3 regions of the Parabacteroides sp. AF21-43 genome follow, and region 2 is predicted to be linked to each of the others. Evidence: riboswitches for the same ligand, from Rfam matches in the RefSeq annotation. Region 2 holds a riboswitch; each other region holds the start of a gene.
The links. Region 2 has a riboswitch for thiamine pyrophosphate ahead of thiD (bifunctional hydroxymethylpyrimidine kinase/phosphomethylpyrimidine kinase). Riboswitches for the same ligand answer to the same signal wherever they lie in the genome.
Positions count from the first base shown of each region.

Region 1: another riboswitch for thiamine pyrophosphate. It lies ahead of DWX84_RS11195 (TonB-dependent receptor); the one in region 2 lies ahead of thiD (bifunctional hydroxymethylpyrimidine kinase/phosphomethylpyrimidine kinase).
Region 3: another riboswitch for thiamine pyrophosphate. It lies ahead of DWX84_RS19810 (sulfide-dependent adenosine diphosphate thiazole synthase); the one in region 2 lies ahead of thiD (bifunctional hydroxymethylpyrimidine kinase/phosphomethylpyrimidine kinase).

Region 1 is NZ_QTMG01000013.1:99,793-102,058, forward strand. Features, by position in the region: gene nusA (transcription termination factor NusA) at 1-434, opposite strand, end outside; gene rimP (ribosome assembly cofactor RimP) at 439-906, opposite strand; TPP riboswitch at 1,144-1,254, shown strand; gene DWX84_RS11195 (TonB-dependent receptor) at 1,297-2,266, shown strand, end outside.
Region 2 is NZ_QTMG01000003.1:59,437-61,702, reverse strand. Features, by position in the region: gene DWX84_RS03375 (thiamine phosphate synthase) at 1-167, opposite strand, end outside; gene thiD (bifunctional hydroxymethylpyrimidine kinase/phosphomethylpyrimidine kinase) at 160-1,008, opposite strand; TPP riboswitch at 1,003-1,100, opposite strand; gene DWX84_RS03365 (BamA/TamA family outer membrane protein) at 1,204-2,266, opposite strand, start outside.
Region 3 is NZ_QTMG01000039.1:13,255-15,520, reverse strand. Features, by position in the region: gene DWX84_RS19815 (hypothetical protein) at 1-586, opposite strand, end outside; TPP riboswitch at 986-1,082, shown strand; gene DWX84_RS19810 (sulfide-dependent adenosine diphosphate thiazole synthase) at 1,145-1,915, shown strand; gene DWX84_RS19805 (hypothetical protein) at 1,972-2,266, opposite strand, start outside.

The DNA of each region.
Region 1 (2,266 bases), on a different contig from region 2:
ATGATGTGGCCGATTTTATCCTTATACTTAGCGTACAAGCTGTCTTTCTGCAATTCAAGTATCTTTGAAGCCAAAGTTTGGCGCAAGTTTAAGATCGCACGGCGTCCGAAGTCTGCGAAATGCACCTCGTCGGTCACTTCCTCGCCCACCTCACAGTCGGCATCGATTTTACGGGCCTCCGTCAACGTAAGCTGCAAGTTCTCATCCTCCAGTTCATCATCAGCCACAACCGTACGGTTTCTCCAGATCTCGAAATCACCTTTCTCAGGGTTGATAATCACGTCATAGTTCTCATCCGTGCCAAACATCTTGGCGATCACGTTACGGAACGAATCTTCCAAAACGCTAATCATCGTATCTTTATCGATATTCTTCAACTCCTTGAACTCCGCAAGGGTGTCAATCATACTGATTGTTTCCTCTTTCTTGGCCATAATCTTACTTGAATCTTATTAAGTATTTTGTATATTTTATTTCATCAAATGTATACGACTCATCCTCCACCACAGTCACCTTCCGCTTAGCGCCTTCCGGTTTCACCTTCTTCTCGACAGAGACAACCACACCGTTCTCGTCGGCAGATTTCAACACACCGGTCAGCTTCGAGCCGTTTTTCAACAGCATCTCCACCTCGTTTCCGATGTTCTTGACGTATTGGCGAAGTACCTTGAAAGGAGAAGTAATGCCGGCGGAGCCAACCTCCAGCTCATAATCCTCGACGTCACGATCCAGATGCTCCTCCAAATACCGGCTCAACTCGGCGCAATCATCAATGCTTACCGCTTCATCGTTATCAATTTCAACGACTATCAGGTTTCCCGGTTTAATCACCACGTCTACTAAATAATTGCTTGAAGAGGCTAGTTTTTCCTCTATTAATTGGCTTACCACTTTCTTTTCTATCATACACATATCTGTTAAGAACAAAAGAAGGGGACTACCCGCCCCCTCCTCAACTTCACTTAATCGCCCGCAAATATACAAAAAATCAATGAGTTCTCAAAATATCCTCATCTTTTTACAGAAAAAATTAATACGACACAAACCGGATTACTATCCATAGTAATCAGAATTAATATCTATAGAAATCTGATTTACTATTGATAGTAATATTTATTAACACTTTTATGCCTATCTTTGCTGCCGAATACGAAGGGGTGCTCGCAAAATCCTTCACGAAAGGAGCGGGCTGAGATCATACCCATAGAACCTGTACAGGTAATGCTGTCGTAGGGATTCATGCTTCTCCCATCCTTTCTATTCATCTATTTAGTTTTAAAGCAAAAAGATGAAAAGATGAAAAATGTATTGGTTATCTTGGCCGGCTCCTTGCTAGCTACAACCGTCAAGGCGCAAATGCCCAGTCCGGTCGACTCCTTGAAAATCTCAAAAGACGTATCTTTGGATGAAGTGGTTATTACCGCTACCAAAGTCGGGAAAGAAACCCCGGTAGCTTATAGCGACATCTCCAAACAAGAGCTAAGCAGCCGGAACAACGGGCAAGGTATCCCATTCCTTATCTCCCAATCCCCGTCTGTTATCATGACCTCGGATGCCGGAACAGGTATAGGTTACTCCGGTTTTCGTATCCGGGGTACAGACGCAAACCGTATCAATATCACGATCAATGGCGTACCGGTTAATGACTCCGAGTCTCATACCGTATTCTGGGCTAATATGGCCGATATAGCCTCCTCGGTAGAATCGATCCAGATCCAACGAGGCGCCGGAACCTCTACGAACGGAGCCGCAGCTTTTGGCGCTACAGTCGCCATGCAGACCGAGAAACCGTCCTTAAAGCCTTACGGCGAATATTCCGTATCAGCAGGTTCTTTCGGTACGCTGAAGCATACGGTAAAAGGCGGTACCGGATTACTTTACGATCATTTCGCTTTCGACGCCCGCTACTCCAATATCCGTAGCGACGGCTTTATCGATCGTGCCTCCGCCCGTATGAGCTCTTACTATGCCTCCGCCGCTTTCTATGCCGATAATACATTGATTAAATTCCAAGCCTTCGGAAACAGCGAGAAGACCTATCAAGCATGGAACGGTGTTCCGTCTTATTTACTTGACACAGATCGTAGCTATAATCCATGCGGAGAATATGAGGAAGATGGAGTGAAGAAGTTTTATAACAATCAGACGGATAATTATTGGCAACACAACTACCATTTAATGGCCAGCCAGCGTATCGGAGATTTCTGGAATATGAACCTGACCCTTCATTACACCGATGGTAACGGATATTACGAGGATTATAAAT
Region 2 (2,266 bases):
TCGTAATAAGCCGGAGAGATTTTATCCAATAAGCCCTCCAATTCATCACGTTTACAATCCGGTTTACGTAGATGTAAACGAGACATTCCTTCCGCGAATAGAAGTTCGATCAAAGAAGCTTCATCCGCGAAAAAATAAGGTGTAGTAATTACGACCAGCTTATTCATGATTCCATCGGATTTTATGAAGGGCAGAGGGTGAGAAGAAGTGGTTTACAGGTCCGTGCCCTTTTCCCATGCATACATTTGCCCCGTGAACGAGCGCGTTATTCATATATTCCTTGGCTAATCGTACGGCTTCCACCAATGAATGGCCGAGTGCCATATAAGCGGCGATGGCGGACGATAGCGTACAGCCCGTTCCATGGGTATTGAAGGTCTCCACTGTTGGCGAGACCAGACAAATCGGATTATTCTCATTGATAAATAACCGATCCACCGTTTCTACTCCGGGAATATGCCCCCCTTTGATCAATATAGCGTTACATCCTTTTTCCTGCAATTTCCGGGCGGCACATAAGATATCCGCCTCGTTATTGATTTTTATACCGGAAAGATATTCCGTCTCGGGAATATTCGGAGTAAGCAGTGTCGCTTTAGGGAACAACTCATCCATGATGGTTCGGATGGCGTCATCCTCCAATAATTTACTTCCGCTCGTGGATATCATCACCGGATCTAAAATGATAGAAGTTCGTCGGAAGGAAGGTAAAGTCTCAGATACAACCTTTACGGCATCCTTGTTATGTAGCATCCCTATTTTTATGGCATCTACGATGAAGTCCTCAAGAATAGCTTCGATTTGTCCTCTCAAAATCTCGGGAGAGATCGCTTGGATCCCTCGCACCCCCTGTGTGTTTTGAGCGGTTATAGCCGTTATCGCCGAGGCTCCAAAAACACCCAGCGAGGAAAAAGTCTTAATATCCGCTTGTATTCCGGCACCACCGCCACTATCAGAGCCCGCGATCGTTAAAGCTACCGGATAACGGTACGTTTCATTTTTATCCATTTAACATTCGTTTTTCTTACGGCGGCATTACCCGCATCAAGTAGTAAGGGTATGATCTCAGCCCATATAGTATGGCACCCCTTCGATGACGCAAACTTAGTGAAAAAAATCGATATTAAGATATTTCCGGCTTTCAAACGATAATTTTAACGCAAGGTTATACTTCCATAGATCGTAGACGGGAGCCTTCTGGTTTTAGAAGGCTTCCGTCATATTCATATAAACCGCCATCCCTTTTTGGTTCGGGTCTTTGCCTACGTCTAGGCGGAAGTTCTTGCCGGGTTGCATTTGGATACGTAAGCCTACGCCGTAGTTGAACTTCCATTTATTCCAGTCTACGATAGGAGCGTTTCCGATCGTACCCGTGCCGACCCAGCCAACAAAACCACACTTCGCCCAGAAATTACCGCTCTTATATTTCTCCACGCTGCCGAACATATGACGATACTCCAGAATCCCATACGCCATGGTCTTGTCACGGTACTTGCCCCAATAGTATCCGCGAAGATCGAAAGGAGAGCCAAACGAAGGAAGCTCCGTAAAAGGAACGTTTCCCACACCGATTTGTGTCTTGGCGATCCATGCCAAGGTGCTACGAGGACGAAATACTTGCTGGAACTGGCGGTATTCTAACTCGAACATCTCATAATTATATGCACCGCCTAAATACTTTCCATACACTTTAGCGATCGCGCTTAGTAACATACCGGAACTTGGGGTCGCCACGTCATTTCGTGTATCGTATTGAATCAAGCCGCCGACACCGATATTGACATAATCTCGTTTGAACTTATTGAAATAAGGATCTTCGGCCATCACCGGGTTGATATCATCTGATTTGCTGAAATTAATATCAAAAAGAGGACCCGTATATAAATGAGGCCTAACTTCCCATACGAAACGGGGATATAGTTGGAAAGAACTCTTATGGAATTTCGTTGTCGAGTCGCTCTTCTCGATTTGCTCGATCGTCTCATAGCCTTTCCCGAAATAATGCGAAGGTTCGTTCCGATAACCGTAACTGATATAAATACGGAAGCGATTCTCGTTGAAGAATAAGGTGCCGGCACCGGCAAAAACGAACGTCCCGTTTAAGGTGATGTTAAATCCCGCAGGGATAAACGATCGTTGGGATATCGTATCATTCTTGTTTAAGCGAAAGCTAGCCAAAACCGCGCCACCTACGCCAAAGGAGGCTTCCGGCGTGTAAGACGGTCCGCCAAGGATAGACCACCAGATCCTTTTGTTGGCCCGTATG
Region 3 (2,266 bases), on a different contig from region 2:
ACGCTTCGGGAACTGCCAGCAGCCGGAGCAACGCTTGGATTCTTTCCGGTTCGGGTGCATTGTCATCGTCCAAACCTTCCACTACGCAAAGTAGCGGAAAGAACGCATACCAATGTCCCAGCGTATCGGCTCCTCTTTTATCCCCTTCGGCAAGTGCCTTAGAAGCTAAGGGAACAATTTGTTCCGCCAATTCCAAAGGGGCTAGTAGCCGAAGTTCCGCCTTTGCCGATACAGGAAGAACACCCATCTCAAGCAGCTTTTTCCATAACGCAGTCCCTGCGGTGACACAACACTTTCCGGAACAACCGTCCACATAAGTACCATCTTTCAAGAAACCGCCCTCTATGGCAAGCCGCCTCGCCTCGCTACGCTCCGGCTCAGGCAATTGCTCCGGAGGCAAAAGAGAGAGATAACCGAGTTGTTCCAGTTCATCACGAACCCGTAATACCGTGTACCCGCAGTCCAGTTGATTCTGGATTTGGTAAAGACTATAACAAATACTTTGTGCCAAAGGTGGAACAGGAGAGGCGGTCGCTGTTGTTATCACGGAATATTCCACCAAACTTTCTATAGCATGCATTGACATAATTGCAGTGATTTATAAGGATTAATATGAGTCCTATTGGTTGATAAATTGAAAACCAGAGATAGAAACTATAAGTTTGAATTACCTAATTACAAGATTTACAGATTTAATACCACTACGTTTATCGTAAGCAAAGTTACAGATATTTATTATTTGACCGATGATTTTTGCAAAGAATTTGCATTGCAACAAGGAAAAGACTAACATACCGTGATAATTATACTGATAACCTATGGTTTTATATGAATGTTATTGGCTATTGTACCCGATGAAATTGGTGGCAAATCTTCAAGGCATCTTATACATTATCCATCCGAATGACGGAAAAATTGAGGGGAAACATAGAAGTGGAACCTGAAGGTGTACAGTTATACTAATTTTTTGTACATTTGCTCCCGACTTTTCACATAGGGGTGCCCGAGTCATACGGGCTGAGATTATACCCATCGAACCTGATCCGGGTAATGCCGGCGAAGGGAAAATAAGGTAGAACTAGGAAATAAAGGGGGCGTTACCTCTATGTGCTCCCTGATGTTTAAACTTTAATTAGTTATTAAGATGGAACAGATTGTTTCAAGTGGAATCATTGACTCTTACTTCGAGAAGTTGAAGAGCAACTTGTCTGTGGATGTAGCGATCGTGGGAGGGGGACCTTCCGGTATCGTGGCCGCTTATTTCTTGGCGAAAGCCGGTAAGAAGGTGGCGTTGTTTGATCGTAAGCTGGCTCCCGGTGGAGGTATGTGGGGCGGCGCTATGATGTTCAACGATATCGTGGTGCAGGAAGAGGCTATGCCGATTATCAAGGAATTGGGCGTAAGCTATAAGGAAGGTGCTAATGGTACGTATATCATGGATTCGGTACATACCACTTCTGCTTTGATTTATCAGGCGACGAAGGCGGGCGCTACGATCTTTAACTGCTATTCGGTAGAGGACGTGGTGTTTCATAACGATGCCGTAGCCGGTGTGGTAGTGAACTGGGCTCCGGTAATCCGTGAAGGGATGCACGTGGATCCGTTGACGATCATGGCTAAGGCTGTCTTGGAAGGTACGGGGCATGATTGCGAGATTGCCCGTGTGGTAGCCCGTAAGAATGATATCCAATTGAATACACCGACCGGAGGCGTGATCGGCGAGCGTTCCTTGAATGTGGAGCTGGGTGAGCAGACGACGGTGGAGAACACGAAGGAGATCTACCCGGGATTATTCGTTTCCGGTATGGCCGCTAACGGCGTAAGCGGTAGCTTCCGTATGGGACCGATCTTTGGCGGCATGCTGATGAGCGGCAAGAAGGCTGCTGAGTTGATCTGCGAAAAACTTGGGAATTGAAAATTGAAAATTGAGAATTGAAAATTATAGATTGTTGTATCTTTAATTTTCAATTCTCAATTCCCAACGGTTTTTCCTTGTCTCAAGAATAAGAATCCCGTTATGATCAACGCCGTGGATAATCCCGTATAGAATACGGAAATGAAAGAATTCGGCAGTAAATGGAACGTGCGGATCGTGATCCCGAAAGCGATCATGAAGATCATGATAATCCAACCTTTCACGTCGAAGAAAGAGAACGGGCAATGTTTCCCGTTTTTCCGGGAGATCCGTTCGGAATGTTTATAGAAAAGCCGTTTAAAGACCAAATTGAAGAAAAGCAAGAAAACGATGGTCGCTTCCCCGATCTTG